Regions from separate parts of the Anaerostipes sp. AF04-45 genome, predicted to be linked through region 2. Evidence: riboswitches for the same ligand, from Rfam matches in the RefSeq annotation. Region 2 holds a riboswitch; the other holds the start of a gene.
The links. Region 2 has a riboswitch for ZMP and ZTP ahead of DWV34_RS04995 (IMP cyclohydrolase). Riboswitches for the same ligand answer to the same signal wherever they lie in the genome.

Region 1: linked by a shared signal. The riboswitch ahead of pflA (pyruvate formate-lyase-activating protein) and the one ahead of DWV34_RS04995 (IMP cyclohydrolase) in region 2 are both predicted to bind ZMP and ZTP.

Annotation. Positions count from the first base shown of each region.
Region 1 is NZ_QTXQ01000003.1:79,511-94,772, reverse strand. It holds gene DWV34_RS05565 (DeoR/GlpR family DNA-binding transcription regulator) at 183-953, shown strand; gene DWV34_RS05560 (ABC-F family ATP-binding cassette domain-containing protein) at 1,015-2,544, opposite strand; gene pflB (formate C-acetyltransferase) at 2,976-5,207, opposite strand; gene pflA (pyruvate formate-lyase-activating protein) at 5,201-5,926, opposite strand; ZMP/ZTP riboswitch at 6,033-6,117, opposite strand; gene spoIIR (stage II sporulation protein R) at 6,285-6,887, shown strand; gene DWV34_RS05540 (class I SAM-dependent methyltransferase) at 7,540-8,157, opposite strand; gene DWV34_RS05535 (AEC family transporter) at 8,211-9,149, opposite strand; gene DWV34_RS05530 (Rossmann-like and DUF2520 domain-containing protein) at 9,329-10,177, shown strand; gene panB (3-methyl-2-oxobutanoate hydroxymethyltransferase) at 10,174-11,001, shown strand; gene panC (pantoate--beta-alanine ligase) at 11,012-11,848, shown strand; gene panD (aspartate 1-decarboxylase) at 11,860-12,249, shown strand; gene coaBC (bifunctional phosphopantothenoylcysteine decarboxylase/phosphopantothenate--cysteine ligase CoaBC) at 12,259-13,446, shown strand; gene DWV34_RS05505 (sensor histidine kinase) at 13,526-15,019, shown strand; gene DWV34_RS05500 (response regulator transcription factor) at 15,012-15,262, shown strand, end outside.
Region 2 is NZ_QTXQ01000002.1:415,062-430,323, reverse strand. It holds gene DWV34_RS05005 (GH25 family lysozyme) at 1-194, shown strand, start outside; gene mgsA (methylglyoxal synthase) at 276-635, shown strand; ZMP/ZTP riboswitch at 694-773, shown strand; gene DWV34_RS04995 (IMP cyclohydrolase) at 888-1,601, shown strand; gene DWV34_RS04990 (phosphoribosylaminoimidazolecarboxamide formyltransferase) at 1,611-2,789, shown strand; gene DWV34_RS04985 (MerR family transcriptional regulator) at 2,836-3,567, opposite strand; gene DWV34_RS04980 (TIGR03915 family putative DNA repair protein) at 3,638-4,387, opposite strand; gene DWV34_RS04975 (putative DNA modification/repair radical SAM protein) at 4,451-5,923, opposite strand; gene DWV34_RS04970 (DMT family transporter) at 6,092-7,021, shown strand; gene DWV34_RS04965 (insulinase family protein) at 7,101-10,001, shown strand; gene era (GTPase Era) at 10,013-10,918, shown strand; gene recO (DNA repair protein RecO) at 10,922-11,662, shown strand; gene DWV34_RS04950 (glycine--tRNA ligase) at 11,753-13,144, shown strand; gene DWV34_RS04945 (hypothetical protein) at 13,238-13,558, opposite strand; gene DWV34_RS04940 (Crp/Fnr family transcriptional regulator) at 13,829-14,500, opposite strand; gene DWV34_RS04935 (TIGR04076 family protein) at 14,600-15,001, shown strand; gene DWV34_RS04930 (4-hydroxyphenylacetate 3-hydroxylase family protein) at 14,970-15,262, opposite strand, start outside.

The sequences.
Region 1 (15,262 bases), on a different contig from region 2:
ATTGGTTTAACATAATATTGTTTATAAGTAAATAAATTCCATATTTTTCAATACACTTTTTAAAAATAATCATAAGTAATCTTAACTTGCTTTATGAGAAGGGTGAATAATCTAAAAAGGTATAATAGACGGTCCCTCTCTTTTCTGTTAAAATATAAAGAAAAATCAGGTGGTGACAGATCATGTTTGTAGAGGAAAGACAGCAAAAGATTCTTGAACTTTTGCAAGAAAACCAGAAAGTAAGAGTGAAAGAGCTGAGCCGGATGTTTGAGGTTACAGAAGACTGTATCCGGAAAGATCTGGCCAGTATGGAAGGACGCGGTCTTTTAAAGCGTGCCTATGGAGGCGCCGTTCTGACGGAAGGCATGCACCCCGGGCACAGCAACGCGGTTTCTTCCAGGAAAGAAAAAAACCTGAAAGAAAAGCAGAGAATTGCAAAAAAAGCGGTAAAGCTGATCAGTGACGGGGATGTGGTTTTTTTGGATACATCTACAACGAATCTGGAGGTTGCGAGGGAAATCATCCGTTCTAAACGAAACGTGACGGTCGTAAGCTGTATGCTGGATATCGCAAATTTGTTCGCAGCGGATGGAAACACCGGATTTATTCTTTTGGGAGGAGAGTTCAATCGGTCTCAAATTGGGTTTCTGGGTTCGCTGACCCTCTCTATGATGGAGAACTTCAGGTTTGACCTCTGCTTTATGGGAGTCGTTGGAGCGGACGTAAAAGGAAATGTGGTCACGACTTATGTTCCGGAGGACGGAGCTATGAAACAAAAAGCCATCAGTAAAAGCCGCAGAAGATATCTGGTCATGGAGACAAAAAAGTTTGATTTCCAGGCAAATTATGTCTTTACAGATTTTACACAGGTGGATGGGATAATCTGTGAGAAGGAGCCTCAGGAAGAGATAAGAGAAGTGCTGAGAGAATATGGAACAGAGATCATAGCATGACAGTTCCTGTATGATCTCTGCTCGATTTTTAAAATGTATGGATAGCAATACAAGGTTAAAATTATTTTTGGATTTGTATCATTCTGTCCACCCAGCCGCGGTAAAAATTCTCTTCATGAGATACAACCAGTACGGTTCCTGTAAAATTTTTCAATGCATTTTTCAATGCTTCTTTAGCCGCTGCATCCAGGTGATTTGTGGGTTCATCCATAATTAAAAAGTTACATGGTTTTAGTGTCAGCAGGCATAACTTTACCTTGCACTGTTCACCTCCGCTCAATGATCCTATCTCCTGTCCGGCATGACAGCTGGAAATTCCGCACTGCGCAAGATGCTGCCGTACTTTTTTGATTGGGAGAGAGGGATAACAGTCAGACACGATCTGTAGCGGTGTCCTGGTTGTATCATCCCATATTAGATCCTGTTCAAAGTATCCGATGGTGACCTGTTCTGAAAATGAGAAACTGCCGTCTAAGGCAGGAATCTGATTCGTCAGAGTTTTCAAAAGGGTGGATTTGCCGATTCCGTTGAAACCTGTGATCACAATTTTCTGTCCTCCTTTTGCTGAAAATTGAAGGCCGGAGAGAAGCGGATATTGATACCCCACAGACAAAAGTCTCACGGACAGGTGGTCAGCATTTGTCACCGGAAGCTGTGAAAAATTAAAACACGGTCGGTTCTCAGTTACGTCTGGATTTTCCATGCGTTCCATCCTGTTCAGCTGTTTCTTGCGTCCTCTGGCCATTTTTGACTTTCGCCCGGCCATGTTTTTTCTGATAAATTCTTCTGTTTCTTTGATCTTTTTCTGCTGGAAAGAATACCGTCGGATATATTCTTCCTGAAGAAACGTTTTCTTTTTTAAAAAATCAGAGTAGGTGCCGTAATATTTTGTAAGTCTGCCGTTATGAATATCGCATACGCGGTTGACACTCTGTTCTAAAAATTCATTGTCGTGGGAGACAACCAGAAAAGCGCTCGGAAGCCCTGAAAGGTAGTCTGCCAGCCAGGAGACGTGCTCCTTATCCAGAAAGTTTGTAGGTTCATCCAGCAGCAGGACAGAAGGCTGTTCCAGCAAAAGTTTAGCGAGGATGACCCTGGCTCTCTGACCTCCGCTGATTTTTTCTACCGGGCATTCAAGACCGATAGTGAGGAGTCCCAGTCCGGCAGCTGCCTGTTCAATCCTGGTGTCAATCTGATAAAAGTCATGGAGCTCTAATTGTTCCTGGAGCCGTGCGGCGGCAGGGAGGGCTTTTTCATCTCCGGCCGCTGCTTTTGAATACAGCAGATTCATTTGCTCCTCTTTTATAAAGAGAGACTGAAAAGCAGATTTTAAGAAATCTGAGATCGTTATATTTTCTTTCATCTGTGCGTATTGATCCAGGCATCCGAAAGAAGCTGCAGGATGTCTGAAGATCTGTCCGCTGTCGGGAGTAATCTGCCCGGTGCAGATTTTGATAAACGTACTTTTTCCTGCACCATTTGGACCGACAATTCCTATATGTTCTCCTTTATTGAGCTGGAATTCTGTTTCTTTAAAAAGCTGTTTATCACCGAATGAATGTGATAAATCTTTAATATCTAATAAACTCATGATGATCTGATCCTTTCATATAAAAAAGACAGAAGACAAAATACATTTCTGTATCTGCCTTCTGCCGTATTGTCAGTGTGTTATAGAACAACAAAAGGCCGCGGACAAAACATTGTCCGCAGCCTTTTAGCATGGGATTCTTCGGGAAAACAGGTATCCAAATAAGGACTGCTCATGCAGCCGCAGATGATTCTGGATCTGTCTCCCGATGAAATCTTAAAGCGGATAAAATCCGCCGTACTCTGCACAATGTTTCATCGGTCTGAATTGTACAGAGTTTACTCGCCTTCTCGGCTGGTCTGATCTATATAAGCCCATGCTGGCTGCTCCTTTTGTTTCATAAAATTTTCTGAGTGGTTTTTGAGATTTCATTTTGCACACGCTTGTAGTGAGGCAATTCAAAGCCGAACAGAAATCGTGTGCAAAATGCCCTACATTCCCTCGTGGAACGTTCTTCTTACAACTTCTTCCTGCTGTTCTCTGGAAAGCTTATTAAAGTTTACCGCATATCCGGAAACACGGATCGTCAGTGTCGGATACTTGTCCGGATGTTCCATTGCGTCAATCAATGTCTCACGGTTGAATACGTTGACATTCAGATGATGAGCGCCCTGCACAAAGTAACCGTCCAGAATGTTTGCAAGATTTTCTTCTCTCTGGTCCTGATCTTTTCCTAAAGCTTCGGGCACGATAGAGAAGGTGTTGGAAACACCGTCCTGGCACACGTCGCGGTAAGGAATCTTGGCTACGGAATTCAGAGAGGCTAAAGCGCCGCTGTTGTCCCGTCCGTGCATTGGGTTTGCACCAGGAGCAAGAGGCTCCCCTAATTTTCTTCCGTCCGGCGTGGAGCCAGTTTTCTTTCCATACATAACATTGGATGTGATGGTGAGTGCAGATAATGTATGGATGGCATTTCTATAAATCGGATGTTTCTTTAATTCCTCAGAGAATAAAGTGACAGTGTTGACAGCCAGGTCGTCTGCCCGGTCATCGTCATTGCCGTATTTCGGGAAATCTCCTTCAGTCTCAAAATCTACTGCCACACCGTTTTCGTTGCGCACCGGTTTTACAGTGGCATATTTGATTGCTGATAACGAGTCTGCCGCGATGGAAAGACCTGCCACGCCGTATGCTGCGATACGCTCCATATTGGTATCGTGCAGTGCAAACTGGCTCGCCTCGTAGGCATATTTGTCATGCATATAATGAATGATATTTACGGTATCAACGTATAATTCTGCTACATAAGCGAGAACTTTTTTGTAGTTAGCCCAAACTTTTTCGTAGTCCAATACTTCATCGGTGATCGGCTCGATACCCGGAATGACTTCAATCCCCTTTTTCTCATCGATGCCGCCGTTGATAGCATACAGCAGGGACTTGGCAAGGTTGCAGCGGGCTCCGAACAGCTGGGTCTGCTTTCCGACTTTCATGGCAGACACACAGCAGGCAATGGCATAATCATCTCCGTAGATCGGTCTCATGACATCGTCATTTTCATACTGGATCGAATCTGTGTCAATGGAAACTTTGGAGCAGAACTTCTTGAAGTTGGCCGGAAGCTTTTCAGACCAAAGGACGGTCAGGTTCGGCTCCGGAGCTGTTCCCAAATTATACAGTGTATGGAGATAACGGAAGGAGGTCTTTGTCACAAGCGGTTTGCTGTTGATTCCGATACCGCCGATGGACTCTGTGATCCAGGTAGGATCTCCCCCGAATAATTCATCGTACTCCGGTGTCCTTAAATGTCTTACAAGGCGAAGCTTGATGATAAACTGGTCGATCAGTTCCTGGGCATCTTTCTCTGTCAGCACGCCGTTTTCCAGGTCACGCTGAATATAAATATCAAGGAAAGTGGAAGTACGTCCAAGGGATGTAGCCGCACCGTTGTTTTCTTTTACACCGGCAAGATAAGCCATATAGACCGCCTGGACCGCCTCTTTGGCATTGGATGCAGGTTTAGAGATGTCCACTCCGTAGGAAGCAGCCATTTCTTTGATTGCTCCTAAAGCACGGATCTGCTCGGAGACTTCCTCTCTTGCACGGATGCGCTCTTCGCTCATCGGTCCGTCTAAGGCATCCAGATCGCGTTTCTTTTCTTCCACGAGATAATCGATGCCGTAGAGGGCAGCACGGCGGTAGTCACCGATCACACGTCCTCGTCCATAGGCATCCGGAAGCCCTGTCAGAAGACCGGCTGTCCTTGCAAGCCTTGTGCGCTGCGGATAGGCATCAAAGACACCTTCGTTGTGTGTCTTGCGGTATTCATTGAAGTGACGGTCTATTTCCGGATTCAGTTTGTATCCGTACTGTTCCAGAGAAGAATGGGCCATTCTCTTGCCGCCGTATAAGTTTACGATGCGCTTTAAAGGAGCATCTGTCTGAAGACCTACAATGATTTCATTTTCTTTGTCGATATATCCGGGTGCAAAGTTAGTGATGCCGGAAATAATATTGGTCTCTACATCCAAAACACCGCCTTTTTTTGTCTCTTCAGAAAGCAGTTCTTCGCATTTGTTCCACACTTTTTCTGTTTTTTCTGAAACACCTGCCAGGAAAGAGTCATCTCCTTCATATAATGTATAATTCTTCTGGATAAAGTCTCTTACGTTGGTTTCCTTTGTCCATTTTCCTTCTTTAAAGCCGTTCCATTCTTTTAACATTGTTTTCCTCCATATTGATCAAAATAGGTTTTCTGAAGTTGTTTGGTGCGTTCCTTGTCCATTGCCGGAACTCCTTTGAGCGGGTAAGAAAGATTCATTACCTCATATTTGTTGGTGCCGAGCAGATGATAGGGGAGAAGCTCTACCTTTTCTACGTTCGGTATGCGGTCTATGTATTCTTTTAGTTCCTGCATGTGCTCTTTGCTGTCTGTAAGTCCCGGAACTACGACATGGCGTATCCATAGTTTCGTGCCGTTTCGTTCCAATGCCTTTAGAAATTCGATGAACCGCTCCATTGGCCTTCCTGTCATAGACTCGTAAGCCGGCCCGGTTATTTCCTTGAGATCTAAAAGTACCAGATCTGTGTATGAAAGAATTTCATCGTAATCTCCCTGACCAAAGCCTGCGGTATCAATGCACGTATGGATGCCTTCCTGTTTACAGAGTTTCAGAGTCTTAAGCAAAAACTCTGGCTGCATCAGGGGCTCTCCGCCCGAAAAGGTCACTCCGCCGTTCTGTTTAAAGTAGGGCTTGAAGCGGGAAATCCTTTTCACCAGCGCCTCCGGAGTCATCTCTTCGCCGCCCTGAAACTCCCAGGTGTCAGGGTTATGGCAGAATTTACACCGAAGGGCACAGCCCTGGAAAAAAACTACGCTGCGGATGCCCGGGCCGTCGACTAATCCCATGGATTCCATGGAATGGATGTGTCCAACAATCATAGGAACCTCCTGTAAAAATGTTGATTGGCTGCCTGGGATACGAGTATCAGCGGCTCGTGGAAAGCCGTAGACTTTCCTAATGGAATAAAAAAAGCCGCACGTCCAGGCAGGGTGCCCAGACGGTCGGCTAAAAATTCGTTGTCATACTTCCTGTGGTAAACTCCACTTGTCCGTCAGTCATATGACTTATGACTTTAAAATACTATACATGGCACCGCAATGTCAACCCCGTAATTGAAATATTGTTTGTGAAATTTTTAGCCGGTTTCATCGTAACGTGAGGTTTCCTGCTTGTCTACCGGGTATGTGATAAAAGTTTTCATGTTTAAAATTCAGAAAATCCGGGCATGTTCATAGTATGAAGAAAAAATCAATCATCTGGATGTTTTTCCTTGCCGCCGCGGTAATCTTTTCTGTGGTATGGACAAAAGAGAAAGACGGCAGAGCGGATCAGAAAATAAAACAGGGAGTCGTGCGGTTCCACATACGGGCAAACAGTGACAGCAGGAAAGACCAGGCAGAAAAACTCCTGGTCAGGGACCAGGTAGTGGCATATCTGAAACCGTATATGGAACAGGCCAACACAAAAGAAGATGCAAAGAGAATTCTTAACAGCCGGAAAAAGGAGATTGCCAAAGTGGCAAAGTCCACGCTGCAAAAGAGGGGAAAGGATCTACCGGTCAAAGTCTATCTGACCAGAGAGAAGTTTCCCGAAAAGGACTATGGCAGCTATGTGTTTCCCGAGGGAACCTACGATGCGCTGAGAATCGATCTCGGAAATGCCAGTGGACATAACTGGTGGTGTGTCATGTTTCCGGACCTTTGCATTACGAAAGAAAGCGAAGCGGCAAAAGACAAAAAGACCAGAAAAAAACTGGAGCAGCAGGTAGGAAAAAAAGGAGTGGAGAAGCTGGAAAAGAAGAAAGAGAAGCTGCCCTGGTTTTTGAAATGGCTGGAGTAATCAGGTAATATTTACTAAAAATCAGACATAAAAATTAACTAATTTATTCGTTGAAATTTGTTGCAAAAGAAGGTATAATAAAGTTACAAAAGTTTTAAAAATTTATAACAGTACAATTTATTTCCAACACGGCTGAGACGGGCAGAAAGTGAAGGAGATGGTATGGATGAAAAAGATTTCAAAGAGGCATACGGTCTGGGAGATCAATTATTTTTATAGGTCTCTGCTGCTCATAACAGCAGGGATTCTGATGATTTTGGTCTTCCTGCTGCTCCTCCGGTAACTGCAGACGATTACATATCAATAAAGAGGGAATTTTACAGGATAATTCTGTGAAATTCCCTCTTTCATTTTTCTTTGAACAAAGCAAAAGACATAAATTGTGCATCATCCGGGAACTATAAACAAATGGTGGAACAGACACAACTTTTATGCTGTCCAAAACGTCTAATGATTAAATGCAGATGTAAGGAGAACCTACGAATGAAGAGAAAAATAAGAAAAGACAAACTAAAAGAAATGAAGGACTTTTACCGTTCAGTCCTGCTGATTTCACTTGGCATTACTATGATCCTGATCTTCCAGGCAATGCTCATGTAGAAAAAAATAAAGACACGCCGCTAAAGCGTGTCTTACAGTATGTTTGGACTTTTTAATCCTCAGGCAAAGGTTTCTTAGCAGAGATCATCAGCAGTTTTTTCAGCTTATGTACACGAAACTTTGTGAGCCCCGCTGCCTTGAACATGCCAAGGATCTCATGGGTGGACGGCCGCTTCACCTTGCAGGAAGGAAGAAGCTTGTCCGCCACGTTGCCGGTGATCCTGATCACTTCAGGGAATGCAACGACACCGATGTAAAGCCTTCCGCCAGGAGTCAGGAGATCGGCCGCTTTCTGGATGAACTCCGCCTGATTGGGGAAGTGATGGAATGCGCTGCACACAGTTATGATGCGGAATGTATTGTCCTCAAAATCCAGATCATCACTGCTGCCTACCTGAAAATGCAGGTCAGGATAATCTTCACTGGCCCTGCGGATCATTTCTCCGGAGATGTCGACTCCGTACCCTTCAGCATCTCTCCAGCGTGTGAGTCCGGCGAGCAGTGCTCCGGTCCCGCATCCCACATCCAGAATTTTATCATTGTCTCGGACACAGATCTTCTTGATCATCTCCTGCTCCAGAGAAGCCGCCATCCTGCCGCTGATGGTCTTTTCATAATTTTCAGCCTTTTTATCGTAAATTTTTGCAGAACGTTCTTTTACATTTTTCATAGGTACGTCCTCTCTTTCTTCATTTTACTCTATTATTCTTTACAATGATTATATCAGATAAACGAAAACATCCGCAACAGATAAACCCAAAATGTGAGACTGACAGATGAAAGTACGGTTGCGGCCACCACGATGCTGGAAGTCAGCACATGATCGTTATCCATGGCCTTCGCCATTACATAGCAGCTCACGGTAGTCGGCGAGCCGAGCATGATCAGGATTGCGATCAGTCCTTCGTTCCGGAAACCGAAAAAAACGGCCAAGGGAAGAAAGATGAGCGGCAGTATAAAAAGTTTGATGATTGCGGCGGCCATCGTAGGCCGGATTTTCTTCAGAGCCTTTGCGCCTTCAAAACCTGCGCCGACACAGAGCAGCGCCACCGGCGTCGCCGTAACGGAAAGCTGATTTAGGCATTTATCGATGACCGGAGGAAAATCCACAGCCAGATAGGAAAACGGAAGTCCAGCAAGGATTCCCAGGATGATCGGGTTTTTTGCGATATTGATCAGGGCAGATTTGATACTGCTTGTGCCGGAACCCGGTCCCCTGACGGTCAGGACGATAACAGAAAAAATATTATACAAAGGCACGCTGGCAACGATCATCAGCGGTCCCATAGTGGAGTGTCCGTAAATATTCTCAATGAAGGCGATTCCCAGGATGGCGGCACTGCCCCGGAAAGAGGCCTGGACAAACGCTCCGGTCATGGATTTATCTTTTAAGAAAATTTCTGCAAGGATCCAGATGCCGGAAAACATCAGAGTGGTGACGATCATGCAGAACAGAAAGTATTTAAGATCAAAGGCCTGTTTCAACGGGGCGCCGGAAATATCCCGGAACAAAAGGGCCGGGAGAGCTGCGTTAAAGACAAATTTATTGGCTGTGTTTACAAAGTTTTCATTGAACCATCCCTTTTCCTTCAGAAACCATCCGAGAAAGATCATAAAAAAAATAGGGACTGTCGAATTTAAGCTGAAAATAAAATCATTCATAAGTATCCTCCGGGGGAGATTATAGCAAATAAAAAAGAACAATTCAAACATGCCAATTTTTCTTGCTAAATCCAAATTGAGGTGATATAGTACCCTTGGATGGTATTCCTTAGAGAAATCATACCAGTGAACGAATCTTATAAAGGACATCACCTCAGGAAAGCAGGTGATTATTCCGTATGAAAGCAGGGTTTATCGGGGCAGGCAAAGCAGGCTGTTCCCTTGGCAGGTATTTCGTACATTACGGCATCCCTCTGGCAGGGTATGCCAGCCGCAGCATGGCTTCAGCCCAGGCGGCGGCAGACGCAGCACACACACAAAGTTTTGATTCATTTGACAAATTATTATCAATGTGTGATGTTCTTTTCATTACGGCTCCTGACGGCCAGATCAAAGGCGTGTGGGAGCAGATCAGAGCTTTCCCGGTCCGGGGAAAGTTTATCTGTCACTGCAGCGGTTCCTTAAGTTCCGCTATTTTCTCTGAAATAACCGAAGCAGGGGCTTACGGCTATTCTATCCATCCAATGTTTCCATTTAACAGTAAAAAAACTTCATATGAGGATCTTTCCAAAGCCTTGTTTACCCTTGAAGGTGACAGGGAACACAGAGATCAGATGCTCTCATTTTTAAGTGTTCTGCCCAACCCGGTCGTGGAGATCGGGGCAGAGGATAAGGTCCGCTACCATGCGGCGGCTGTCATGGCGTCCAACCAGATGGCGGCGCTGATGAACCGGGCTTTAAGAATTCTTGAAAGCTGCGGGTTCAGCGGGCAGGACGGCCTTACGGCACTTGCTCCGCTTGTTCGGACGAATCTTGAAAATATTCTTCGTTCGGGACCGAAAGAAGCTCTGACAGGACCGGTGGAGCGAAATGATGCAGCTACTGTGGAAAAGCATTTACGTGCTCTTTCCGGAGAAGAGAAGGAGATCTACCTCCCTCTGTGCAGGGAGCTGATTAGGATTGCAGAAAGCAAATATCCGATGAGGAACTATGAACATATGGAGAGAATATTGGAGGAAGAACATTGAAGAACACAGTAAGTACATTTCAGAAGATGAAAGAAAACGGAGAAAAGATCTCCATGCTCACGGCTTATGACTATTCTACAGCCAAACTGTTTGATGAAGCCGGCATTCATTCAATTCTCGTGGGAGATTCCCTGGGGATGGTTATGCTAGGTTATGACACGACGATTCCGGTGACTGTGGAGGATATGATCCACCACGGCGCTGCAGTTGTGAAGGGAGCAAAGAATGCGCTTGTTGTAGTGGATATGCCGTTTATGTCCTACCAGACGTCTGTATACGATGCGGTGGTCAATGCCGGAAGGATCATGAAAGAGACAGAGGCCACAGCAGTCAAACTGGAAGGCGGAAAGGATGTGTGTCCGCATATTGAGGCCATCGTCAAAGCTTCCATCCCGGTTGTGGCCCATATCGGTCTCACGCCCCAGTCTGTCAATGCCTTTGGGGGATTTAAAGTGCAGGGCAAAAGTGAAGAAGCAGCGAAGAAGCTTTTGGAGGATGCCCTGGCAGTAGAAGCAGCCGGAGCATTTGCGGTCGTATTGGAATGTGTTCCCGCAAAACTTGCAAAGCTTATTTCTGAGAAACTCCGCATTCCGACCATCGGCATCGGCGCAGGAGCAGACTGTGACGGTCAGGTCCTCGTTTACCAGGATATGCTGAATATGTACGGGGATTTTGTACCGAAGTTTGTAAAGCAGTTCGGAAACGCAGGCCCGGTCATGAAAGAGGCGGTGCAGGAATATGTCAAGGCGGTAGGAGAAGGGACATTTCCGGAAGAACAGCACACATTTGCCATCAATGATGATATTATAGAGAAGTTGTATTAAGGAGAGGATCATGAAAATTGTCAGTACAGTAGAGGAAGTCAGGAAACAGATAAAAGAGTGGAAGATGCAGGGGCAGAGCATCGGATTCGTGCCGACTATGGGATATCTCCATGAAGGGCATAAAAGTCTGATGGACTGTGCACGGAAAGAAAACGACAGAGTCGTCGTGAGTATTTTTGTAAATCCGATGCAGTTCGGTCCGGCGGAGGATCTGGCCGATTATCCGAGAGACCTGGAACATGATACAAAGATCTGTGAGAGTGCAGGGACAGATCTGATCTTTCATCCGGAACCGGAGGAAATGTATGACGGTGACTTCTGCTCTTTCGTTGATATGAGCGTTTTGACGGAAGGACTCTGTGGGAAAACAAGGCCGGTACATTTCCGGGGAGTCTGCACGGTTGTCACGAAACTTTTCAATATAGTCACTCCGGACAGAGCCTATTTCGGGCAGAAGGACGGCCAGCAGCTGGCGGTGATCAGGCGCATGGTGAGAGACCTGAATATGGATATCTGTATTGTGGGCTGTCCGATTGTAAGAGAAGAAGACGGGCTCGCCAAGAGTTCCAGAAATACATATCTCTCACCGGAGGAGAGAAAGGCCGCGCTGGTTCTGAGTCAGGCGGTGCGGCTCGGCGCGGAGCTTGCCAAGACCGAAAAGGATGCCAAAAAGGTTGTTTTGGCCATGAAGGATAAGATACAGACAGAACCGCTGGCAAGGATTGATTATGTTGAGGCGGTGGACGCTCTGTCCATGCAGCCGGTGAAGACCCTGGAAGGCGGCTGTATGCTGGCGATGGCAGTTTATATCGGTAAAACAAGGCTGATTGATAATGTGTTAGTGTAAGGAGACGGACGATGAAGCTTTCAATGTTAAAAGGAAAAATTCACAGGGCAACCGTAAGACAGGCGGAGCTGGACTATGTGGGAAGTATTACGGTGGACCCCGAACTTATGGAGGCGGCAGGCATTCTGGAATATGAAAAGGTGGTCATTGTTGACATCAACAACGGCAGCAGGTTTGAGACATATACCATTGCCGGAGAGCCGGGGAGCGGCATGATCTGTTTAAACGGGGCGGCGGCACGCTGTGTATCCCAGGGAGACAAGATAATCATAATGTGTTATGCTGAAATGACACCAAAAGAGGCAGAAGAACACAAGCCAAAAGTTGTGTTTGTAGATGACAATAACAAGATCACCCGCCTGACCAGCTATGAAAAACATGGCCGGCTGGAGGATATGTAGGAGAAGACTATGCTGAGTGGAAAAACAATCGTCCTGGGTGTCACGGGAAGCGTGGCGGCCTATAAGATGGCGAACATGGCGAGCATGCTCATAAAAAGGGGATGTGAAGTCCATGTGATCATGACAGAAAATGCAACCAACTTTATCAATCCCATTGCATTTGAATCACTGACCAATACAAAATGTCTGGTGGAAACTTTTGACCGGAATTTTCAATTTCATGTGGCGCATGTGTCACTGGCAAAGAAAGCAGACGCCATGCTGATCGCTCCGGCTTCTGCCAATGTGATCGGAAAGATCGCAGGCGGAATTGCGGACGACATGCTGACAACGACTGTGATGGCATGCAAAAGCCCTGTTCTGATCGCGCCCGCTATGAATACAAATATGTATGAGAACCCTATTCTTCAGGACAATCTTGAGAAACTCAGAACCTACGGTTATACGGTCATTGAACCGGCCAGCGGACATCTGGCCTGCGGAGATACAGGCGCAGGGAAAATGCCCTCTGAGGAAGTTCTCATGGCTTATATTGAGCGGGCTGTGCACCGGCCAAAAGATCTTGCAGGGAAAAAGGTGCTGATTACTGCCGGACCCACGAGAGAAGCAATTTGCCCTGTGCGGTATATCACCAATCACTCCACAGGGAAGATGGGCTATGCCCTGGCAAAGACGGCAATGCTCCGGGGTGCTGATGTGACCCTGGTTACCGGCCCGACAGAGATTGAGCCGCCGATGTTCGTTACCACAGTGCCGGTTGTGAGTGCGGCCGATATGTATGAGGCTGTCATGAGCAGAAAAAAGGAACAGGACATCATCATTAAATCAGCAGCTGTGGCGGATTACACTCCGGCGCAGGTGAGCGATGAGAAGATGAAAAAGACCGATGGGGATATGTCTATTCCGCTCGTGCGGACAAAAGATATTTTACAGGAGCTGGGTCATACAAAAGAAGAAGGCCAGTTTATCTGCGGTTTTTCCATGGAGACTCAGAACATGCTGGAGAATTCCAGAAAGAAACTTAAGAAAAAGCAGATCGATATGATCGCAGCCAACAATTTGAAAGAGTCCGGAGCGGGATTCGGTACGGATACCAATGTTGTAACTTTGATCACCAAAGACCAGGAAAAACAGCTTCCGATGATGTCCAAAGAAGACGTGGCAGATGCCATTTTAGATTTTATTAAAACTTCATAAAACTTTTTTCAAATACTCTTTTTCCCACTTTCCTATGATATAATAGAAGTACCAAAAGCAGCAGGAAGGTACGGGGGTCATGAAAGTAGTGAACAAAGTAAGAATTATATTTTTGCCAGCGATTATACTGCCGATTTTCTTGATGGTAGTATCAATCGCTGCTTTAAGTGTAGGGTATATCCGGACAACCAACGAAAACATATATTCCAATGGAATCGAAGGATTTGCCAATCCGTTAAAGACGATGAACAATGAGACCAAGTCCTGTTTCAACGACTTGAAGAGGAGTGCCATTGAGAATCCCGCGGCCTTTGAGGATGCAGATTACTTAAAGAGGATCAATCAGAGGTTAAAAGAAAAAGAGTCCTATCTGGTCATCAGAAAGGGAAAGACGATCATATATAGGGGAACAAAAGAAGATCACACCGAGACGGAGAAGAAACTTCCCAGATTCGGGAGTGAAATCAGCAGCCAGGACAGCGGAGTATTTCTCGGGAAACCGGAAAATTTTCTTGTCAAGCAGCAGGACTTTCAGTATACCGACGGAAGCAAAGGCTCTGCGTTTATTCTGACAGATTTGGAGACGGTGCTGCCTCATTATAAGAATATCATAAGCCAGGTCTTCTTTTCGATTGTGGCCATCCTGATCCTCACCAGTTTTCTGCTCTCATGGTTTATGTACTCTGAGTTCATAAGGCCGTTAAAGAAACTCAAAGAAGGTGCAGATCGGATCAAGGAGGGCAACTTAGACGACGATGTGGAGATCAACAGCAAGGATGAGATCGGGGAACTCTGCGCTTCCTTTAATGCCATGCGGGCGGAATTAAAAGAGTCTATTGAGGCAAGAATTATCTATGAAAAGCAGAACCGCGATCTGATCAGCAACATTTCCCATGACTTAAAGACGCCGATCACGGCCATCAAAGGATATGTTGAGGGGATCATGGACGGAGTGGCGGACACGCCGGAGAAGATGGACCGGTACATTAAGACGATCTACAACAAGGCCAACGACATGGATGTGCTGATCAATGAGCTGTCCCTGTATTCCAAGATCGATTCCAACATTATACCTTATAATTTCAGGAAGATCGATATCAACGCCTACTTCAAAGACTGTGTGGATGAGATCGGTTCAGATCTGGAGCAGAAGGGAATGATGTTCTCATACAGCAACTACTGTTCCGCAAATGTAGCGGTCATGGCTGATCCTGAACAGCTGAAGCGGGTGATGAACAACATCATCAACAATGCCTGCAAGTATACTAATAAAGCGAAGGGCAAGGTCAGCATTACGTTAAAAGAGCTGGACCGCAAGATTCAGGTTGCGATCAAAGACAATGGTATCGGTATTTCCAAAGAGGATCTGCCGAATATTTTCCGCAGAACCTACCGCGCGGATATGTCCAGGAATTCTGCCGGGGGCAGCGGACTGGGCCTTTCTATCTGTAAGAAGATCATTGAAGAACATGGGGGAGAGATATGGGCGGAGAGCAGGCTGCGCTCCGGCACCACAATATTTTTTACATTAAATAAAATCGCAGACACCCAGGAGGAAGAGAGTAATGAGTAGAGTTTTAATTGTAGAAGATGAACTGGCCATCGCAGAGCTTGAGAAGGATTATCTGGAGCTGAGTTCTTTTGAAGTAGAGATTGAGACGGATGGAGAGAAAGGTCTGAAACTGGGCCTTACCGAGGATTTTGATATGATCATTCTGGACATTATGCTTCCAGGTGTGGACGGCTTTGAGATCTGTAAGCAGATCCGGGAGAAAAAAGATATTCCGATCCTGATGGTATCTGCCAAGAAGGAGGA
Region 2 (15,262 bases):
ATCAGATTTACATGTCCAGGAAAAAGTCTTCCGGTTTTAAAAGGATAGCAACTGTATCTGCAAAAAAAGCATCTTACACAAAAGGCAAGTTAAAAAAGAAAAAAAGGTACTATTTTAAAGTCAGATCGTATCAGACTGTAAAGAAAAAGAAAATTTACAGTAAATTTTCTAAAGTAAAATCTCTTAAGCGGTGATCTAAAGATATTCCTCTTGTAAAAGTGGCTTCTTTAGTGTAGATTAGCCTTACAGTCATTAAACATCAGGAGGATAAAGATATGATTATTGCATTGATCGCACATGACAAGAAAAAAGACGAGATGGTGGAATTTGCAAAGAAGCATAAAGAAACATTAGCAAAATATGACTTGGTCGCAACCGGTACAACCGGAAAACGGGTAGAGGAAGCCACAGGACTTCCGGTGAAGAAATATTTGTCAGGACCGTATGGAGGAGACCAGCAGCTGGGAGGCAGAATTGCAGAGGGAAAGATCGGACTGGTTGTTTTTTTCCGGGACCCACTGACTGCACAGCCCCATGAGCCGGACGTGTCTGCACTGCTTCGTGTCTGTGATGTGCACAAGGTACCGGCAGTCACCAACACTGCGGCGGCAGAACTGATGATTCAAATGTTTTAAACTGTCAGGACTGAGTATTTTGACTTGAAAAATGACAGATCATAGTGTATATTTATTTTGAAAGCTGTGCGACTGGCGGATAGTGGAGAAACCACGGGGAGCACGGCAGCAGAAATGCCGGCCGCCTGGGCAACTTTTATTTAGTGTGCCCAGGCGGCTTATTTTTACATAAAAAAGGTCTGCGAACCTTTCGTATGGAATGAAAATCTCTCTGCGAAGCTGCACACAGATACAAAAGGAGGATACAGGACAATGAAGATGTTGTCATTAGAAAACGAGTTAAAAGGGAATTCATACCCTGGAAGAGGAATTGTGATCGGGAAGTCACCAAACGGGGCCTATGCAGTGACTGCATATTTTATCATGGGAAGAAGCGAAAACAGCAGAAACCGTGTGTTTATTGAGGACGGAAAAGGTATCCGGACACAGGCTTTTGATCCGTCAAAGCTGAGTGATCCGAGCCTTATCATCTATGCTCCGGTCAAGGTATTAGGAAATAAAACAATCGTGACCAACGGAGACCAGACGGATACGATCTACGAGCTCATGGATAAACAGCAGACATTTGAACAGGCATTGAGGACGAGAGAGTTTGAGCCGGATGCACCGAATTATACTCCGCGTATTTCAGGCATTATGCATGTGGAAAACGGAACCTACAACTATGCAATGTCTATTTTAAAGAGCAATAACGGTAATCCGGATGCATGTAACCGGTATACATTTGCCTATGAGAATCCGGTAAGCGGGGAGGGACATTTCATTCATACCTATATGCAGGACGGAGATCCGCTTCCGAGTTTTGAGGGAGAGCCTAAATTAATCGGTTTAGACGATGATATTAATGCGTTTACAAGCCGTGTGTGGGAAAGCCTGAATGAAGACAACAAAGTATCTCTGTTTGTGCGCTACATTGATATCAAAACAGGAGAATATGAAACAAGGATCGTGAACAAGAATCGATAGGAGGAGACCATGAAGGAATTAGAATTAAAATACGGATGCAATCCGAATCAGAAGCCGTCAAGAATTTACATGGAAGACGGTGAACTGCCGATCAAAGTGTTAAGCGGCAAACCGGGATATATTAATTTTCTCGATGCATTAAACGGATGGCAGCTGGTGAAGGAACTAAAAAAAGCGACCGGGCTTCCGGCGGCAGCTTCCTTTAAGCACGTCTCTCCTGCAGGCGCTGCGGTAGGGCTTCCGATGACTGATGTGGAAAAGAAGATTTACTGGGTAGATGACATGGATATGGAATTTACTCCTCTTGCCAATGCATATGCCAGGGCGAGGGGGGCTGACCGTATGTCTTCCTTCGGAGATTTCATTTCACTTTCCGATGTGTGTGATGCGGCAACAGCCAAAATTATAAAAAGAGAGGTGTCTGACGGGGTTATCGCACCGGGATATGACGCAGACGCTCTTGAAATTTTAAAAGAAAAGAAAAAAGGAAACTATAACGTGATCGAGATTGATCCGGATTATGTGCCGGCTCCGGTGGAGCGCAAGGAAGTGTTCGGTGTTACTTTTGAGCAGGGCAGAAATGAACTGAACATTGACAAGGATTTCTTTAACGATATCGTGACAGAGAATAAAGAACTGCCTGACTTTGCTAAAATTGACTTGGCGATTGCAATGATCACATTAAAGTATACCCAGTCTAATTCCGTATGCTACGCAAAGGGCGGACAGGCCATCGGCATCGGTGCGGGACAGCAGTCCAGAATCCACTGTACCCGTCTGGCAGGACAGAAAGCGGACAACTGGTATCTGCGCCAGGCTCCGAAAGTCATGGGACTTGAGTTCGTGGACGGTATCCGACGTGCGGACCGTGACAATGCCATTGACTTGTATATCGGAGACGACTATATGGATGTTTTAGCCGACGGGGCTTGGGAAAATATCTTTAAAGTAAAACCGGAAGTGTTTACGAGAGAAGAAAAGCGTGAATGGCTGGATCAGATGACGGGTGTGGCATTGGGATCAGATGCGTTTTTCCCGTTTGGCGATAATATCGAAAGGGCACACAAAAGCGGCGTTTCTTATGTGGCTGAGCCGGGAGGCTCCATCAGAGATGACCATGTCATTGCCACATGCAATAAATATAACATGGTGATGTGTTTTACGGGAATCCGTTTATTCCATCATTAGAAGATATAAGAAGGAGAGAAATCAAGCTGGTTTCTCTCCTTCTGTATTATAGGGTCTGGCAGTAAATATGAATGGCCTTTGAGACGAAACGGGCGGTTCCCTCTCCGCCGGCACGGTCTATAGACTCTTTCATCCTGTCATCACAGACGTACATTTCGCCCAGAGAGGCCAGAATATCGTCTGTACAGGTATAATATTGATCCGTAATAGACTGTTTGAGGAGCTCAACCTGGTGCATCACCGGTTCGGAGGCCGGGTCTTCGTTTATGAGACGGCCAAATTCCGCAAAGTTTGCCATAAACTTGGTATTCATGACCTTCCAGTCCTCCTCTGTATAAGTTTTTGCTTTCTGCTCATATTCACGGAAAGCATCGGTACCGCCCCAGCTTTTTCTGGCCTCGGATTTATAGCTTTCCAGCGTTTCTTTGTTCAATGTCTGATAATTCAATGATTCCACTCCTAACTTTTGAATTCCAAGAGCGAAGTCGATCAGATGTTCCAGCCGGTCCTTTTTAAGCCTCAAAAGCTGTATCTGCTGATCTAATGCTTTTTGGCGGTCAAAATCCGGACGATCCAGGATCTCTCTGATGTCCTTTAATGAGAATTCAAGTTCCCGGAACAGTAAAATATGTTGAAGGCGTTCCAAAGCTTTGGTGCCGTACAGCCGGTAGCCAGCCTCCGTGACACGGTCGGGACATAAAAGTCCGATCTCGTCATAATAGTGGAGAGTGCGCACACTGATACCGGTTAATCTGCTTACTTCTCTTACTGTTTTCATCTTGGTCTCCTCCTCCTGGTAAGTACAGAATAGCCTATCACGCTGCATGAGAGTCAAGAGATAAAATAGATTAAAGGAATTCTGTCATGTGTTTGCGGTACCAGAGCGGCATCATGGTTTTCTGACAGCGGGGATTTTTTCTGGCTTCTACACCGATCGTCTCAAAAAATACTTTCCAGAGATCTGTGTAAAGATCAGAAATCTCAGAGGTCTTCAGACGGTTTAATTCATCCTCTGAGAGGGTGGTCATATAGTAATCATGATCACAGGGATGAACGACGGCAGTTTTCCGGTTATCGTCGATGATCATCCAGTTCTCGGAGGGCATGCGGTCCGTAAACTGGGGAGCCAGGATGGTCAGGACATCACACTTGGGTTCAATATGGGAGATAAGAACATGATCTATTTCGGAAAAACGCAGAAACTCCCGGAATAAGTGAGCTTCATTCATAACTTTACGGTCCAGTTCAAACAAATTCATCACAGCAGGCTCCTGCAGCATATTGACAACGGCAGGCCCATAGTGAAACCCATAGATCAGGAACCGGTAGATCATATCCAGCTTTTCTTCCTGAAAAGACATGGCAGCGCGGTATACCATCTGGTAGGCGCGAAAAGAGATCTTTTTTTGGATGGAACGGATGACACTGGCGGTCTGATCGGGATCGTGATCTACATGGCGGTAATCACAGAACAGTTCCAGATTCCCTATGGGTTCAGTTTTTAATCGGATGTTTTTGTGGCCTAAGCGGGATGCCCAGGCAGTGTATATACAGGACATCATATCCTCAAACGTATCTTTGCAGGTGAAAATGGTCATGCGTTTTCTCCATTATTTTCAGTCGGCCGTTTTTCAGGCAAATATTAAAACTGTTACTGGTTTTTATATTTGTCCGCTCAGAGACTTGCAGGTATCTTCGGCTGAGGGGGCCGATGCAAAATTCTTATCGTCAAACAGGGACAGCTGTTCATAGGTCTGGGGATGATCAATCTCCCAGGACTTTTTGTAATCCTCTCCGATCAGCTGACGGGTGATGAAGTTCTCCTCGATCGGGATATGAAACATCATCTTTCCGTTACAGGTTATAAAATACTTGGCCCGTTTCAGGACGATCCCCATCTTTTTCAGGTTTTCAAATGTCAGGGAGCGCTGTCGGCGGCTCTTGACAATACGGTAGGCGGATTTGGTGCCGATGCCGGGAACTCTCAGAAGATCTGCGTAGCTGGCGCGGTTGATCTCCACAGGGAAAAGCTCCAGGTGCCGCAGTGCCCAGTCGCACTTGGGGTCCAGCATGATATTGAAGTTGGGCCTGTCAGTACTCAGCAGTTCCTCTGCATGAAAGCCGTAAAACCTCAGCAGCCAGTCGGCCTGATAGAGACGATGTTCCCTTAACAGAGGAGGGGCGGTATCCAGGGAGGGAAGGCGGGAATCTTCATTGAGCGGGACATAGGCTGAGAAGAAGACACGTTTCAGATCAAACTTCTGGTACAGCTGCTGAGTGACAGAAAGAAGCTGAAGATCATTCTCTGCGGTAGCTCCAACGATCATCTGAGTGCTCTGCCCGGCGGGGACAAAGGGTGCATTCTTGTCCTTAGCGGGCGGGAGGAAAGAGTTTGATGCCAGCTGTCTGTGCTCCTCGATGCGGCCGGATCGGACATCATCGAAGATCGTGTGCTTTAGACTGCGGTTGCCGCCGAAGCGTTCCATCATAGGGTCCTTGCCGATGGACAGCCGGTGATCTGCGATGCCGGAACGGATCTGTTCCATGGGTTTTAAGATCGTTTTCTGTGTCTTGTGAGGGGCCAGATCCTTCAGTCCTTCCGGTGTGGGCAGTTCCAGATTAATGCTGACGCGGTCCGCGAGATATCCGATGGATTCCAGAAGTTCTTCCGGCGCTCCGGGAATGGCTTTCACATGGATATAGCCGTTGAAATGATACTGATTTCTTAACATAGACAGTGTCCGACACATGAGTTCCATCGTATAGGAAGGACTCTTTACCACACCGGAACTTAGAAACAGCCCTTCGATATAGTTTCGGCGGTAGAACTCGATGACTAAGCGGCAGACTTCTTCCGGGGTGAACGTAGTGCGCACCCGGTCATTGGACGAGCGGTTTAAGCAGTACCTGCAGTCGTAGATACATTCATTACTTTGAAGTATCTTTAAAAGGGAGACACAGCGGCCGTCGGATGCAAAGCTGTGGCAGATGCCTGCAGCCACTCCGTTGCCCAGTTTTCCCTTTTCACCTCTGCGGTCGGCTCCACTGGACGTGCAGGCTACGTCGTACTTGGCTGCGTCTGCTAGAATTGTTAGCTTCTCCTGCAATGACAGGGAAGGACTGATAGTTTCCATAATCCACCTCACAATATCGAATGTTTGTTCTCTTATTCTAGCATAGTGCCATATAAAAAGCAAGGAGGAAAAGAACAAAAGTTCGGGTGAAAAGAAGTTGCGGCAATGTATTGGTAAATGGTATTATTATACTTAACGGAAAAACAATTCAGAAGGATGAGGGTTTGTATGAATCAAAAAAATAAAACGAAGCTCGGCAAGGCAGCGTTGTTCGGTTCTGCACTGATATGGGGCAGTTCCTTTTTTATTATGAAAAATACCATTGCTAATGTCCCGGAAAATTTTCTGCTTGGGACAAGATTTTTAGCAGGGGCATTGCTCTTGTGTATCTTTTTTCATAAGAGACTGGGGAAAATAGATAAAAGTTACTTTAAGACAGGATTTGTGCTGGGAGGATTTTGGTTCTGGGCTTACTGGTTCCAGACCGAAGGACTGTATCACACGACGCCCGGAAAGAATGCATTTTTAACGGCGATCTACTGTGTGGCAGTCCCTTTTGTCACATGGATATGGCAAAAGAAGAAGACTACAAAGCAAAACTTCCTGGCCGCATTGATCTGCATTACGGGTATTGGACTGATTTCACTGGATGGGAACCTTAGTATAGGAATCGGTGATGGATTGACTCTGGTGGGAGGCCTTTTATTTTCCCTTCATATTGCCTATCTTGGCATGAAAAGCGGTCAGAAAGATCCGGTGCTGCTGACGATCGTGCAATTTTTATTTGCTGGACTCTGGGGTGCAGGGATTTCTGTATTTACCGAAGACATCAGTGCTATCCACTGGACGGTCGGACAGGCAGGAAGCCTGGCCTATCTGGTGATCATGTGTACGGCTGTGGCTGTTACCTTTCAGAGTATAGGGCAGAGCCGGGTGAGTTCATCTTCCGCATCTCTGATCCTGAGTCTGGAGTCCGTGTTCGGTGTGCTTTTCAGCGTGATTTTTTATGGTGAGAAGGCGACGGTGAAGATCCTGATCGGTTTTGCCCTGGTGATGGCGGCGATTTTGATCTCGGAGACGGATTTGGGCAGAAAGTCCGGGCACACCGAAAATAATGAAAAAAAACGCATTAATAAGAAAACAGCAAATGTGGTATAATTTATCATGAACAGTGAAATATTTTCCGCCTGTGTGCACGGCGGATCAAGCATAAAATAAAGAACGAATTTCGGAGGCTATGATGAAGAATTATGAATTGGTAAAAGAAGAACAGATCAAAGAGCTGAATGGAACCGGGTATGTGTACCGCCACAAAAAGACAGGGGCCAGGGTTGTGGTAGTATCCAACGAAGATGACAACAAGGTATTCCAGATTGGATTTAAGACACCGCCGAAGGATGACACCGGAGTTCCTCATATCATGGAACACTCTGTACTCTGCGGCTCCAGAGAGTTTCCATTAAAAGACCCGTTTGTGGAACTGGTCAAAGGGTCCCTGAACACATTTTTGAATGCAATGACCTATCCGGATAAGACGGTATATCCGGTGGCAAGCTGCAATGACAAAGACTTTTTTAATCTGATGCATGTGTATTTAGATGCGGTATTTTACCCGAATATCTATACGAAACCCGAAATCTTAAAACAGGAGGGATGGCATCACTCTCTTGAATCAGAAGATGCGCCCGTAATCTACAACGGCGTCGTTTACAACGAAATGAAGGGTGTGTTCTCATCTCCGGATCAGCAGCTGGCGCGTCTGATCCAGAAGTCCCTGCTCTCAGACACTCCGTATGGATTTGAATCCGGAGGCGACCCGGAAGCGATCCCGGAACTCAGCTATGAGCAGTTTTTGGATTTCCACAGGACTTACTATCATCCGTCCAACAGCTATATTTATTTATACGGGGATATGGATGCGGAAAAGTACCTGACATTCATAGACGAACATTATCTGTCTGATTTTGAAAAGAAGCAGGTGGACACATCCTGGAAGCCCCAGGAAGCCTTTAAAGAAGTAAAGAGAGTGGAGGCAGTATATCCGGTCAGCGAGCAGGATGAGATACAGAACAAAACGTTTCTCTCCTATAATGCAGTGATAGGGACAAGTCTTAATAAAGAACTGTATATCGCATTTCAGATTCTTGACAGGGCACTGTTCTCTATGCAGGGCGCGCCGGTGAAAAAGGCTCTGATGGAAGCCGGGATCGGCAAGGACATCAGCAGTTCCTATGACAATGGGATCGAACAGCCTGTGTTTTCCGTGGTGGCCCAAGAGGCAGATGAGGAAAAAGAGGCAGACTTTGTGCGCATCATCGAGGACACCCTGCGTAAGATTTCTAAAGAGGGGATTCAGAGACGAAGCCTGGAATCTGCGCTGAATTATTATGAGTTCCAGTATAAAGAGGCTAATTTCGGCAGATTTCCAAAGGGACTGATGTATGGACTTCAGATGTATGACAGCTGGCTCTATGACGATCATGAGCCGTTTATGCATATCAAGACCAACGATGTGTTTGAGTTTTTGAGAAAACAGCTGGACGGAAGTTATTTTACGGATTTGATTGAAACTTATCTTCTGTCCAATACACATAAATCCATTGTGGTGCTGAAGCCGGAGAGGGGCCTTCAGAGCCGGAAGGACCAGAAGACGGCGCAGAAGCTGAAGGAATTCAAAGAAAGTCTTTCAGAAGAAGAGATCAGGCAGCTCGTTCAGGCTACAAAAGAGCTGAAAGAATATCAGGAGGCGGCAACTCCGAAAGAGGACCTTGAAAAGATCCCGCTTCTGGATATTAAGGATATCAAGAAGGAGATCCGGCCTCTTTGCAATGAAGAAGTATCAGTGGACGGAGTTAAGGTGATCTGGCATCCATATTTTACAAATGGTATCTGCTATCTGAAGATCGTATTCGACATGTCAGAGGTTCCGGCAAGGCTCGTGCCTTATGTGTCTCTCATGTCAGAAGTATTCCGAAGCGTAGATACTAAGAAGCACAGCTACTTTGAGCTTGGAAATGAAATCGGTATTGAGACCGGAGGCATGGTGACGACGATGGACGTTCTGCCGGCCGGTGCTGAAGGTGTAAAAAGTTATTTTGTCATCAGGACAAAGTGTTTTTATGAAAATGCAAAAAAGGCATTTGAACTCATGGAAGAGATCCTGTTTGAGAGCAAACTGGAGGACAAGAAACGTTTGAAAGAGATCATCGGGCAGATTTACACTAATATGAAGACAGATCTTACACAAGCCGGACACAAAACGGCATCCAACCGCGCCATGTCCTATTTTTCTCCTTATGCAAGGTATAAAGAACAGATCCAGGGCGTTTCCATGTTTGAGTTTGTAAAGGACTGGTATGAATCCTTTGAGCAGGAGAGCGGAAAGATCATTGACAGCATGAGAGAGGCGTGCAGATATATTTTCCGGAAGGAACATATGATGGTGAGTTACACAGGAAAAGAAAAAGAACCGTCCTTTTTGGAAGATGCGGTGCACAAGTTCTCAGCACGCATGTTTACCGGCGAATTAGCCAAAGAGGAGACAAAAATTCTTCCGGAGAAAAAGGAGGAGGGCTTCGCTACGGCGGGCGGTGTCCAGTATGTGGCCTGTGCAGGAAATTTTGCTGAGCAGGGTTATGAATATACGGGAGCCTTAAATGTTCTCCAGGTAATCTTTTCTTACGAGTATCTCTGGCTTAATATCCGTGTAAAAGGCGGAGCCTACGGATGCATGTGCAGCTTTATGCCTCAGGGAGACAGTATGTTTGTATCCTATCGGGACCCGAATCTCTTAGAGACTTACAAAGTCTACGAAAATGCGGCTGATTTTGTGGAGCATTTCGATATCGATGACCGTGACATGGTAAAATATATCATCGGAACGATCAGCAATATGGATACCCCGCTGGAGCCGGATGATCTGGGAGAGAGAAGCTTCCAGGCTTATCTTCTTGGAAGGACAGAAGAAGAACTTCAGAAGTACAGAGACCAGGTGCTGTCCTGCAGTCAGGAGACGATCCGTTCGCTGGCACCGTATGTGCGCTGTGTGGTGGATGCGGGAAATAATTGTACTATCGGAAATGAAGATAAACTGAGAGAAGCTGAGGATAAATTTAAAGAAATTAAACACGTATTTTAGGAAGGAATTTTATGAACACAGGAATGAAATCGGGATTTGTGACATTGATCGGCAGGCCAAATGTGGGGAAATCTACGCTGATGAACCAGCTGATCGGACAAAAGATCGCGATCACCTCGAAAAAACCCCAGACAACCAGGAACAGAATCCAGACCGTATTCACCGACGAGAGGGGACAGATTGTATTTTTGGACACTCCGGGGATCAACAGGGCAAAGAACAAGCTCGGCGACTATATGCTGAAAGTCGCCGAGAGGACTCTTAACGAGGTGGATCTTATTTTATGGCTGGTGGAGCCGACTACCTTTATCGGAGGCGGAGAGCGCTATATCATCGAACAGCTGGGCAAGGTGAAGACCCCGGTTATCCTGGTGATCAACAAGACGGACACGGTGAAGGACGAAGAGATCTTAAAAGCGATCACCACCTACAAAGATGTATGTGAATTTGCAGAGATCATACCGGTTTCCGCGCTGAAGGGACAGAACACGGATGATGTCACAGACAGCATTTTCAAATACCTTCCGGAGGGGCCGATGTTTTTTGATGAAGATACAGTCACGGACCAGCCGGAGCGGCAGATCTGCGCGGAGCTGATCAGAGAGAAGGCGCTGCGTCTTCTGGATCAGGAAATTCCGCATGGGATTGCGGTAGTCATCGACTCCATGAAAGAGAGAAGACACGGCCATATCATCGATATTGATGCGACGATCGTGTGCGAGAGAGACTCTCATAAAGGAATCATCATCGGAAAACAGGGCAGTATGTTAAAGAAGATCGGAAGCCAGGCCCGGATGGAGATGGAAAACCTTCTGGATATCAAAGTGAATCTTCAGCTGTGGGTGAAAGTGAAAAAGGACTGGCGTGACAGTGACATGCTTCTCAAAAATTACGGGTACAACAAGAAAGAAGTATAAAAAATGGGTCAGGAGATCAAAGTAACCGGTCTGGTACTGAACGCCGGAAATATCGGAGAATTTGATAAGAGAGTCACGCTTCTCACAAAGGAACGGGGAAGGATCACGGCGTTTGCGAGAGGGGCGAAAAAAGCCACCAGTCCATATGCCGCGGCCTGTCAGCCTCTGACATTCGGAGAGTTTTCACTGTATGAAGGAAGAAGCTCCTTTAATCTCATGTGGGCAGATGTAGGCCATTATTTTGAGGGCGTCAAGGAAGATCTTCTTTTGGTTTCCTATGGCAGTTATTTTTGTGAATTTGCATCTTATCTTACAAGAGAAAACAATGATGAAAAAGAGATTCTGAAGCTTCTTTACCTGAGTCTTAGAGCACTTGAAAAAAAGACCATAGATCCGAAGCTCATACGCAGAGTGTATGAAATTAAACTCATGGCTCTCTACGGACAGGGGATGGAAGTATTTTGCTGCACCCAGTGCGGCAGTACAGAGGACCTCAGTTACTTTGACAGCGGTTCGGGAGGGATTCTCTGCTCAAACTGCACAAAATCCGGGGGACGTACAGTACATATATCCGGATCTGCGGTATATACGCTTCAGTTTATTATAAGCAGCCCCCCGGAGAAGCTGTATACGTTCAGGGTCTCTAAGGAAGTTTTGAAGGAACTTGATTCTGTCAGCGAGTCATTTTTAAAACAGTATGTCAGCCATCATTTCAAGTCTCTGGATTTTTTGGAACTGCTTTGACTTTTTTAGCTTATCTCTTGAAAAAAGAGGGGTTACACGCTACAATAGAACAGATTATAGGAAATGAAGAAACGGTGAGGTAGAAACAATATGGAATTAACAATGGAGAAAATCGTAAATTTAGCAAAGGCCAGAGGTTTTGTGTACAGCGGATCTGAGATTTACGGCGGATTGGCAAATACATGGGATTATGGAAATCTTGGCGTGGAGCTTAAAAACAATGTAAAAAAAGCATGGTGGAAGAAATTTATTCAGGAAAGCCCGTATAATGTAGGTGTGGACTGTGCGATACTTATGAATCCGCAGACCTGGGTTGCTTCCGGACATCTGGGCGGGTTTTCCGACCCTTTGATGGACTGTAAAGAGTGCCACGAACGTTTCCGCGCAGATAAGATCATCGAAGATTATATGGATGAACACGGCATGGAGATTGAGGGCGGCTCTGTGGACGGATGGACCAAAGAAGAGATGGTGGATTTTATCAATGATCATGACATCGTATGCCCGTCCTGCGGAAAGAAAAATTTTACGGATATCCGTGAGTTCAACCTGATGTTCAAGACGTTCCAGGGTGTCACCGAGGATGCAAAAAATACAGTTTACCTGCGCCCGGAAACAGCTCAGGGTATTTTCGTAAACTTTAAAAACGTGCAGAGGACATCCAGAAAGAAGATCCCGTTCGGTATCGGACAGGTCGGAAAATCTTTCAGAAACGAGATCACTCCTGGAAACTTTACGTTCCGTACAAGAGAGTTTGAGCAGATGGAACTGGAATTTTTCTGCGAGCCGGATACAGATCTTGAATGGTTTGCCTACTGGAAAGAATTCTGTATCAACTGGTTAAAGACACTGGGCATCACCGATGACCAGATGAGAGTCCGTGACCATGGAAAAGAAGAACTGTCTTTCTACTCCAAGGCAACTTCAGATATCGAATTTTTATTCCCATTCGGATGGGGAGAACTGTGGGGTATCGCTGACCGTACAGATTATGACCTGACACAGCACCAGAATACTTCAGGGGAAGATCTGACTTACTTTGACGATGAAAAAAAAGAGCGCTACATTCCATATGTAATCGAGCCGTCTCTCGGAGCCGACCGTGTGACTCTTGCATTCTTATGCGCCGCTTATGACGAAGAAGAACTGGAAGGCGGAGACAAACGTACCGTCCTTCGTTTCCACCCGGCTATCGCACCGGTGAAGATCGGGGTGCTTCCTCTGTCCAAGAAATTAGCTGAGGGGGCAGGGAAAGTTTATGAGACGCTTGCGAAATACTACAACTGTGAGTACGATGAGCGCGGAAATATCGGAAAGAGATACAGAAGACAGGACGAGATCGGAACACCGTTCTGTGTGACATACGATTTCGATTCCGAAGAAGACGGAGCAGTAACCGTCAGAGACCGTGATACAATGGAACAGGAACGGGTGAAGATCGAAGATCTGAAAGAATACTTTGAGAAGAAGTTTGACTATTAAAAACTATCAAATAATTGGACCGGCGGGATTTGTTATCCAGCCGGTTTTTCTATTCTGTCAATATGGGTTCTGCACGATCATGCAGGAATCAACTTACATGGATTTTTGATACGCCAGACGTTCACTGCAGTCGTTCAGACAGATGATCCCACAGTATGAGAAACCATTTTTTTTGAGCAGATTCTGCATGACCTTGTTGTCACGGTGGGTATCGATCTTTAAATTTCCGCACTGTTCCAGAGCCCAGGAAAGACAAAAAGAAGCGCATCCTTTCTGTGTTGTTTTGGAAGCAAGTCTGTGTACAACACCGTAAGGGCTTTCATTTCTCCATTTACCGTCATAAATTTTTTTATAAGAAAAATCTTGCCCCATTTTATAAAAAAGACAGCTTGTATTTGTTCGTTTTCTATGCATACATAACTATTTCCAGCTTCTATATCCATGCGGATCATGGACTCTTCCGGATAATGTTCTCCCCATTGATCCGGGTTTCCATGCTGTTTCATAAATAGCCTGGCACCAGAATAGAGAGCCATGATTTCATTCAGCTGTTCGATTCTGGATTTCTGGATTTTCATCATAGATTCCTTTCCCTTTAAAAAGTAATAAATTTGGTTTTGTGTATCTTTTGATGCAGACAAATCATGGGGATGAATTTATAATTCTAGATACAGTCCGGCCGGTTCAAAGAGTTTCCAGCGAACAGTATTCCGTTAGTGCAGGCAGATCCCTGATCTCTATCTGTTTCCGGCGGGTGAGAATAATTTCCTGCTCCCGGAGCTGTGAAAGACCGCGGGTTACATGGATACGACTGATTCCAAGAAGATCGGAAAGATCATCCTGCGTCATGTCGATGTACAGATCCGGATGATCCGTCTCGTTTCCTGTGAGCAGGTAAAGCAGATTGCACAGACGGGTTAAGGAACTGTTGTATTCCTGATGTGCTGTTTCATAGAGCAGACGATTTACATACGTGGAATACCAATCTACAATATTGGCGCTCAGCTGAGGATTTGTCTCAAACATCTGCCGGAATTGCTCTTTTGTAAATTCCAGAACGTTCATATCCGAAACTGCTGTAGTTATGAGAGATTGTTCGATTTTATAGTCATGCTGGTGATAACCAGGGAACACGGTACCCTCCCCGTGGAAGGATATAATTTTCCTGTGGCCGTTTTCGTGTTCCATATAGTTTTGGGCAGCGCCTGAGATTATGTAATGAATTCTTTGGAAGGGTTCGCCGCTCTCCCACAGAAATTCACCCTTTCGAAAGAAACGTTTTTTATGAGGCTGAGTGAGAAAGTAACTGTAAAACTGTTTGAAATCATTGGCAAAAAAGTACCGAGGGGTAAGCATACAAAGACCTCCTTTTGCTCAAAGTGGTTTTTTTATTTTAACACTTTTTTGCTAATGTATCAAAAATGATTGATGAGTCAAAAGGAAGGAGATTAAAAAATGAAAAAAGTAAAAATTACAGTCTTGAGAACCATGTTTAATGAGGACCTGGCTGCCGAGTACGGTGCAGAAGGGCTTGCAGCATGTCCTTTTCACAGGGAGGGTCAAGTGTTTTACGCCGACTATGCAAAACCGGAAGGACTCTGCGATGAGGCGTGGAAGGCTATTTACCAGTATGTATTTGCACTGGCCCATGGAGCGGGAAATGAAGTGTTCTATTACGGAGACTGGATCAGAAAGCCGGGCACTGCCATATGCAGCTGCAATGGTTCGGCTCTTAGAATGCCTCACTCTAATCATGTGGAAAATGAACATAAATTTTATAGGAGAAGCATCCATCGAACAAAGGGGGCTATCCAACGATTGTTTTCTATTCTTCTTTTATTTTGGCGATCTCTTTAGCCATTTTTTTCTTCAAAGTGAGATTACTCTGGCGTGCGATCATGATCCGCTGTGCCTGCGGTGACCCCGCACCGTGCATGGATTCTGTACGGTATCCGACGGCTGCGCTTCCAAGAGTCAGATTTTCAATCAGCCTCATGATGCGAAGTCTGTTTTCTGTGGAGACGCCTGACACTCCGCGGAGATACTTTTCAACATAAGCGCCCAGCTTCGGATCTTTCAGATCTTTTTCGGAAGGAGCGGTAACCATCAGACCTCCTG